Regions from separate parts of the Bradyrhizobium sp. Kon69 genome, predicted to be linked through region 3. Evidence: predicted binding sites of a transcription regulator. Region 3 holds the regulator's gene; each other region holds the start of a gene.
What was found. Region 3 encodes PhoB, which activates phosphate uptake and scavenging genes when phosphate is short. Its sites were predicted from a motif close to TGTCATNNANCTGTCAT; they were not measured.
Positions count from the first base shown of each region.

Region 1: AC0L3U_RS33845 (UDP-2,3-diacylglucosamine diphosphatase) is a predicted target of PhoB. The motif match lies at 962-978, and genes of this name have one in related genera.
Region 2: pstS (phosphate ABC transporter substrate-binding protein PstS) is a predicted target of PhoB. The motif match lies at 839-855, and genes of this name have one in related genera.

Region 1 is NZ_JBVVOS010000035.1:60,505-62,743, forward strand. Features, by position in the region: gene AC0L3U_RS33840 (glycosyltransferase family 4 protein) at 1-112, opposite strand, end outside; gene AC0L3U_RS33845 (UDP-2,3-diacylglucosamine diphosphatase) at 126-938, opposite strand; gene thiD (bifunctional hydroxymethylpyrimidine kinase/phosphomethylpyrimidine kinase) at 1,122-1,922, opposite strand; gene AC0L3U_RS33855 (Lrp/AsnC ligand binding domain-containing protein) at 2,052-2,239, shown strand, end outside.
Region 2 is NZ_JBVVOS010000033.1:59,256-61,494, forward strand. Features, by position in the region: gene hisC (histidinol-phosphate transaminase) at 1-748, shown strand, start outside; gene pstS (phosphate ABC transporter substrate-binding protein PstS) at 899-1,825, shown strand; gene AC0L3U_RS33075 (ABC transporter permease) at 2,052-2,239, shown strand, end outside.
Region 3 is NZ_JBVVOS010000022.1:22,351-24,589, reverse strand. Features, by position in the region: gene AC0L3U_RS26775 (GcrA family cell cycle regulator) at 101-613, shown strand; gene phoB (phosphate regulon transcriptional regulator PhoB) at 823-1,530, opposite strand; gene phoU (phosphate signaling complex protein PhoU) at 1,553-2,239, opposite strand, start outside.

The DNA.
Region 1 (2,239 bases), on a different contig from region 3:
GGAACGAGAATTCGACGTCGAGGCCTTTGGCACCGTCGGCAAGCTTGGTCAGCGTCCGAACCACACCGTTGACTTGCGGGTGCCAGGCGTCGGTCGCGACCAGGATGCGCATCAGGCTAGCCTTGTCATGCAGCTCTGGCTGCAACCTGCGGGACCTGTGCCGGCTTCTCGGCCTGGTCCGCCCAGGTGATGATCTCGAAATGGCCGTCGTCGTGCTCGACCAGCGCCGTGCAGCTCTCGACCCAGTCGCCGCAATTCATGTAGCGGATGCCGCCCTCGTCGCGGATCACCGCGTAATGGATGTGGCCGCAGATCACGCCGTCGGCGTCGTGGCGCCGCGCTTCGGCGGCGAGCGCCTGCTCGAACGCGCCGATATAGTTGACCGCGTTCTTGACCTTCTGCTTGGCCCATTGCGACAGCGACCAATACGGCACCTTGAACATGCGCCGGAAGAAGTTGACGAAGCGATTGAGCTGGATCGCGAAGTCGTAGGCCTTGTCGCCGAGATGGGCGAGCCAGCGTGCGTTCTGCACCACGAGGTCGAAGATGTCGCCATGGATGACGAGATAGCGCTTGCCGTCCGCGCCGGTGTGGACGGTGTTCTCGACCACGTCGATGCCGCCGAAATGCGTGCCGTAATAGTTGCGCAGGAACTCGTCGTGATTGCCGGGGATGTAGATGACCTTGGCGCCCTTGCGTGCCTTGCGCAGAAGCTTCTGGACCAGGTCGTTATGCGATTGCGGCCAATGCCAGCTCGATTTCAGCGCCCAGCCGTCGACGATGTCGCCGACGAGATAGATCGTGTCGGCATCATGGAAACGCAGGAAATCGAGCAGAAGGTCGGCTTGAGAACCGCGGGCCCCGAGATGAACGTCGGAGATGAACAACGTGCGAAAGCGCCGCTCCGGGCTCTCGTCACTCACATCGTAACTTCCCATGCGCCAGCCTGTAACAATGTCCCGTGACAGGGGGATGACCAATTGAACCTTTGAGGCACCTTCGGATACGAATCGCGCTTGCCTCGCCCACCCCGCGAATATCAGTCGCATGCGACAATCAGGCGACATGGCGTCGCAGCGCCCTCCGCAAGAACCCGGAACCGCGGCGCGCCCGCGAGCGGGTCAGTAGAATTTGTGGAAATGATGGATCGGACCGTGACCGTGGCCGACGCTGAAGCGATCGGCGGCCGCGATCGCCGCGCTGATCCAGGTCTTGGCCTTGCGCACGGCGCGCTCGAGATCCTCGCCCCTGGCGAGCCCGGCGGCGACCGCCGAGGACAGCGAGCAGCCGGTGCCATGGGTGTTGCGAGTGGCAACGCGCGGCGCGGCGAGCGCGATCGTGGTGCTGGCATCGACGAGATAGTCGATGCTCTCGGCGCCCTCGCCGTGCCCGCCCTTGATCAGAACCGCCCGGCAGCCGAGCGCCAGCAGCCGGCGCCCCTGGCTCTCGATCTCGGCCTCGCTGGCCGCGACCGGTTCGCCGAGCAGAGCCGCGGCCTCGGGCAGATTGGGTGTGATCACCGAGGCCAGCGGCATCAGCTTGATGCGCAGGGCGTCGACGGCTTCGGACGCGAGCAGGCGATCACCCGATGTCGCCACCATCACGGGATCGAGCACGATATGCCGGGGCGCCCAGCGCGACAGCGCGGCGGCAATCGCATCGATGCTGGCGGCTTGCGCCACCATGCCGATCTTGACCGCGCCGACCTCGAGATCGGAAAACACCGCGTCGATCTGCGCGGTGACGAATTCGGCGGGCACCGCATGAATGCCGGTGACGCCGCGGGTGTTCTGCGCGGTCAGCGCCGTGATGGCGGACGCGCCAAAAACGCCGAGCGCGGCAAAGGTCTTCAGGTCGGCCTGGATGCCGGCGCCGCCGCTCGAATCGGAGCCGGCAATGGTCAGTGCGACGGGCGTCGTCATGGGGCGATTTTCCGCGTTTTCGAAGCCATGGCCCGTCCTAGCGCGCCTCCTTCAGCCCAGCAAGTTCGCTTGCTAAATCCGGCCGGGTTTGGCCTATTAGCCGCCAGATATGCTTTCGGAGTGACCGCGATGGTTCCCTTTTTCGTCCAGATCAAATGCAAGCTCGGGCAATCCTATGTGGTCGCCAATGCGCTTGCCGAAGCCGAGATCGCCTCCGAGATCTATTCCACGGCCGGTCAGTACGACCTGCTGGTGAAGTTCTACGTCGACAACGACACCGATATCGGCCACTTCGTCAACGAGAGGGTGCAGGTGCT
Region 2 (2,239 bases), on a different contig from region 3:
GCTTCTATTCCCCGACGTCACCTACAGCTTCTACCCCGTCTATTGCGGCCTCTATGGAATAACGCATGACGAGGTGCCGCTCGATGCTGCGATGAGGATCGATATCTCCGACTACCGGCGACCATCGAGTGCCATCCTGCTCTGCAATCCGAACGCTCCGACCGGAATTGCCCTTCAGCGCGACGCAATCGCATCGCTGCTGACCGAACAGCCGGACCGGCTGGTGGTGGTGGACGAGGCTTATGTCGATTTCGGCGCCGAGAGCGCCGTGCCGCTGGTTGCACGCCACGACAATCTGCTGGTCATCCAGACCTTCTCGAAGTCGCGCTCACTCGCTGGCCTACGGGTTGGTTTTGCCATCGGCCAACGACCGTTGATCGAAGCGCTGGAACGGGTGAAGGACAGCTTCAACTCCTATCCCGTCGATTGCCTTGCGATCGCCGGCGCCGTCGCCGCGATCGAGGACGAGGGCTGGTTCAGAGACACCCGTGCTCGTATCATCGCAAGCCGGGAAATCTTGGCCCGCGATCTCAGACAACTCGGCTTCGAGGTGTTGCCGTCGCTCGCCAACTTCGTCTTCGCGCGCCATCGAAGCCGGAGCGGAGCAGGTCTCGCGGCCGCGCTACGCGCGCGTGGCGTTCTGGTCCGTCATTTCGGAAAACCGCGCATCGAGGATTTTCTGCGCATCACGGTCGGAACGGAGGTCGAGTGTGCCCGGCTCGTTGAAGTGCTGCGCAGCTTGATCTGAGCTGACGCACGCATCGCGGTTCGTGCCGCCAAAGGCGCTGCGTGCGGCCGCTCGTCGTCTGTGCTCGTGACGCGCCTCACACAAGCATTCACGGCAGTTTTGTGACATAGACCACATCTGTTTCGTGCCCGAGCTGTTAGCGTCGTGCATATGAAGAAACACATCGCACTCCCCGTGATCCTCACCGCGGTCGGTTCGAGCATCGGCGTCGGCCTGATCAAGAAAGAGTCCGTCGATTTCGGCGCAAGCGATATGCCGATGGACCCCAAGGAATTGGACAAGCTCGGCATGATGCAATTTCCGATCGTGATCGGAGGGGTCGTGCCTGTCGTCAATATCGACGGAGTCAAGCCCGGCCAGATCCGCTTCACCGGCCAGATGCTCGCCGATATCTATCTCGGCAGGCTCAAATCCTGGAACGACCCGGCCATTCGCGCGGTCAACCCCGACATCAGGTTACCGAATGCGCCAATCACGGTGGTTCATCGCACCGACGGATCGGGCACGACGTTCAATTGGTCGAACTACCTGTCCAAGGTCAACCCGCAGTGGAAGGCGAGCGTCGGAGAAGGGACCTCCGTCGAGTGGCCGCTTGGCCTCGGCGGCAAGGGCAATGATGGCGTCGCCTCGCTCGTCAGCCTCGTCCCCGGCGCGATCGGCTATCTCGAATACAGTTACGCACTGCAGCGGCTCGACCGGATCTCCTTCGGTCGAGTGCAGAACAGCGCCGGCAATTTCGTCATTCCCGACGCCGCATCGTTCCAGGCGGCGGCCGCGAGCGCGGACTGGAAGGCGGACAAGGATTTCCATCTCGTGCTCACCAATGCGCCCGGCGAAGACGCCTACCCGATCACGGCCACGACTTTCGTGCTGATGCCGAAGGCGCCCAAATCCGTTGACAGGTCGGCGGCCGCCATCGATTTCGTCCGCTGGTCGCTGGAGAACGGAAAGCCGCAGGCCGAGACGCTCAACTACGTTCCGCTGCCGCCCGCCTTGGTCGAGCAGATCGAGAATTATTGGCAGCAGAGCATTGGGGCATCCCCCACGCTCTCGGCATCGGCCAGCGTCAAGCGGTAATATCAAAGGGAAGCTGCTGCCAGGCAGCCCGCGACTTTGATGTCCGGTCGAATTCGGTTTCCAAACCGGTCCACGCGAGTATTCTGTGACTGGCCTGCTGCCTGGAAACTTTTGCTGCGGCGGCCGGGCCACTGGATACTTGCAGGGAATCAGACGTGACGCAGCTCCGCAGTCCCGGAATTGACGGACCCCAGCCATGGCGGCTGGCGCCGAAGCTCAGGCACGGATGAACGACTTCGCGCGATCCGTCGGCGCCGCATTCACGCTGATCGGCGAGGCCGACGCAGAGCTTCTGGGCATCGTCGGGCTTTCGGTGCGCGTCAGCCTGACCGCCAGCATCCTCGCGCTTCTAATTGGGGCGCCGTTCGGGGCGCTGCTTGCGATCACCCGGTTCCGCGGACGGCAGGTCATCAT
Region 3 (2,239 bases):
CGGCGAGCCTTAAGGGATTCTGACGGCACGGGTTTTTGAAGGCTTAGGCATTCGCTGCGAGGCCCCAGGATGGCTGGCGCGCAGCGAGGGAAAGGGTGCAATGACGGTTTTGACCTGGTCCGATGATCGCGTCGAGCAGCTGAAAAAGCTCTGGGAGGCCGGACTTTCGGCCAGCCAGATCGCGGCGGAGCTCGGCAATGTGACCCGCAATGCCGTGATCGGCAAAGTGCACAGGCTCGGCCTTTCGGGCCGCGCCAAGAGCCCTTCGTCGGCAGCGCCGCGGCCGCGCAAGGCGCGCCCCGCGCAGCACATGATGCGGGTGACCCGCCCGATCTCGCGCGGCAACACTGCGCTGGCGCAGGCCTTCGAGGTCGAGGCTGAGCCGGATCCGGTCACCTACGACAACGTGGTGCCGATGAGCCAGCGGCTGTCGCTGCTGGAATTGAACGAGGCGACCTGCCACTGGCCGGTCGGCGATCCCTCGAGCCCGGACTTCTTCTTCTGCGGTGGACGGGCGTTGTCCGGCCTGCCCTATTGCGCCCAGCACTCGCGCGTTGCGTACCAGCCGGCGTCGGATCGGCGCCGCGCACCGGTGAAGCCGGGTCCGCGGTAAGCTAGCGCACGATCAGTCATCACGCGCGGCGCCTCAATAAATGCAGTGCCGTCCCGGCGAAGGCCGGGACCCATACTCCGAGCACTTAGTTGTTGTGCGAAAGGGTAACTCCGAGTCTTCGCCAAACCGCGCCCTGTGGTTATGGGTCCCGGCCTTCGCCGGGACGACATCGGACATGTCACGGCAGGTAGTAACCTAACCGCAGAAACCTACACCTGCTCCGCCTTGGCAAACCGATCATCCAGCGCGTAGCCGGCGCCGCGGACGGTGCGGATCGGATCCTGCTCGCGGCCGAGATTGAGCAGCTTGCGCAGGCGGCCGATATGCACGTCGACGGTACGCTCGTCGATATAGATGTCGCGGCCCCAGACGCTGTCGAGCAGTTGCTCGCGCGAGAACACCCGCCCCGGATGCTCCAGGAAGAACTCCAGCAGGCGATATTCGGTCGGACCGAGATCGATCGGCCGGCCCGAGCGCGCCACGCGGCGCTTGTCGCGGTCGAGCTCGATGTCACCGAAAGCAAGCACGGTGGCGAGCCGCTCCGGGCTTGCGCGCCGCAGCAGGCCTTTCACGCGCGCCAGCAGCTCCGGCACCGAGAACGGCTTGACGATGTAGTCGTCGGCGCCGGTCGCAAGACCCCGCACCCGCTCGCTCTCCTCGCCGCGCGCGGTGAGCATGATGATCGGGAGCTGCTTGGTCTCGGGACGGGTGCGGAGCCGCCGGCACAATTCGATGCCTGACAGGCCCGGCAGCATCCAGTCGAGCACGATCAGGTCGGGGATGTGCTCCTTGAGACGGGTGTCGGCGTCGTCGCCGCGCATCACCGTCTCGACGTCATAGCCGTCGCCTTCGAGGTTGTAGCGGAGAAGCTCGGTCAGGGCTTCCTCGTCCTCAACCACCATAATGCGTGCGCCCATCGGGTCGTCGCTCCTTAAGTCTTCAGGTGTTCGGTACCGTGTTGGCGAAGGTCGTCATGTCGCCCTTCGGCCGCTTGTCGGTGATCGCCTGGCCCTCGATCATGTAGAACACGGTCTCGGCGATGTTGGTGGCGTGGTCGCCGATCCGCTCGATGTTCTTGGCGCAGAACATCAAATGAATACAGAACGAGATGTTGCGCGGATCCTCCATCATGTAGGTGAGGAGCTCGCGGAACAGCGAGGTGCAGATGGCGTCGACCTCCTCGTCGCCCTTCCACACCGCCATCGCCGCCGGCAAATCATGCGCGGCATAAGCGTCCAGCACCGACTTGACCTGCTGCTGCACGAGGTCGGTCATGTGCTCGAGGCCGCGGAACAGCTTGAGCGGATGGAAGTCCGTCTCCAGCGCCGCGACGCGCTTGCCCATGTTCTTGGCGAGGTCGCCGATGCGCTCGAGATCGGTCGCGACGCGCATGGCGCCGACGATCTCGCGCAGATCGACCGCCATCGGCTGGCGACGTGCGATGGTGAGCACCGCGCGCTCCTCGATGCGCTTCTGCAGCGCGTCGAGCTCGGTGTCGATGGCGACGACGCGCTGGCCGAGCGGGACGTCGCGGCGGATCAGTGCGTCGACGGACTCGACGATCATGCGCTCGGCGATGCCGCCCATCTCGGCGACCAGGCGCGTGAGTTCCTGGAGGTCGGTGTC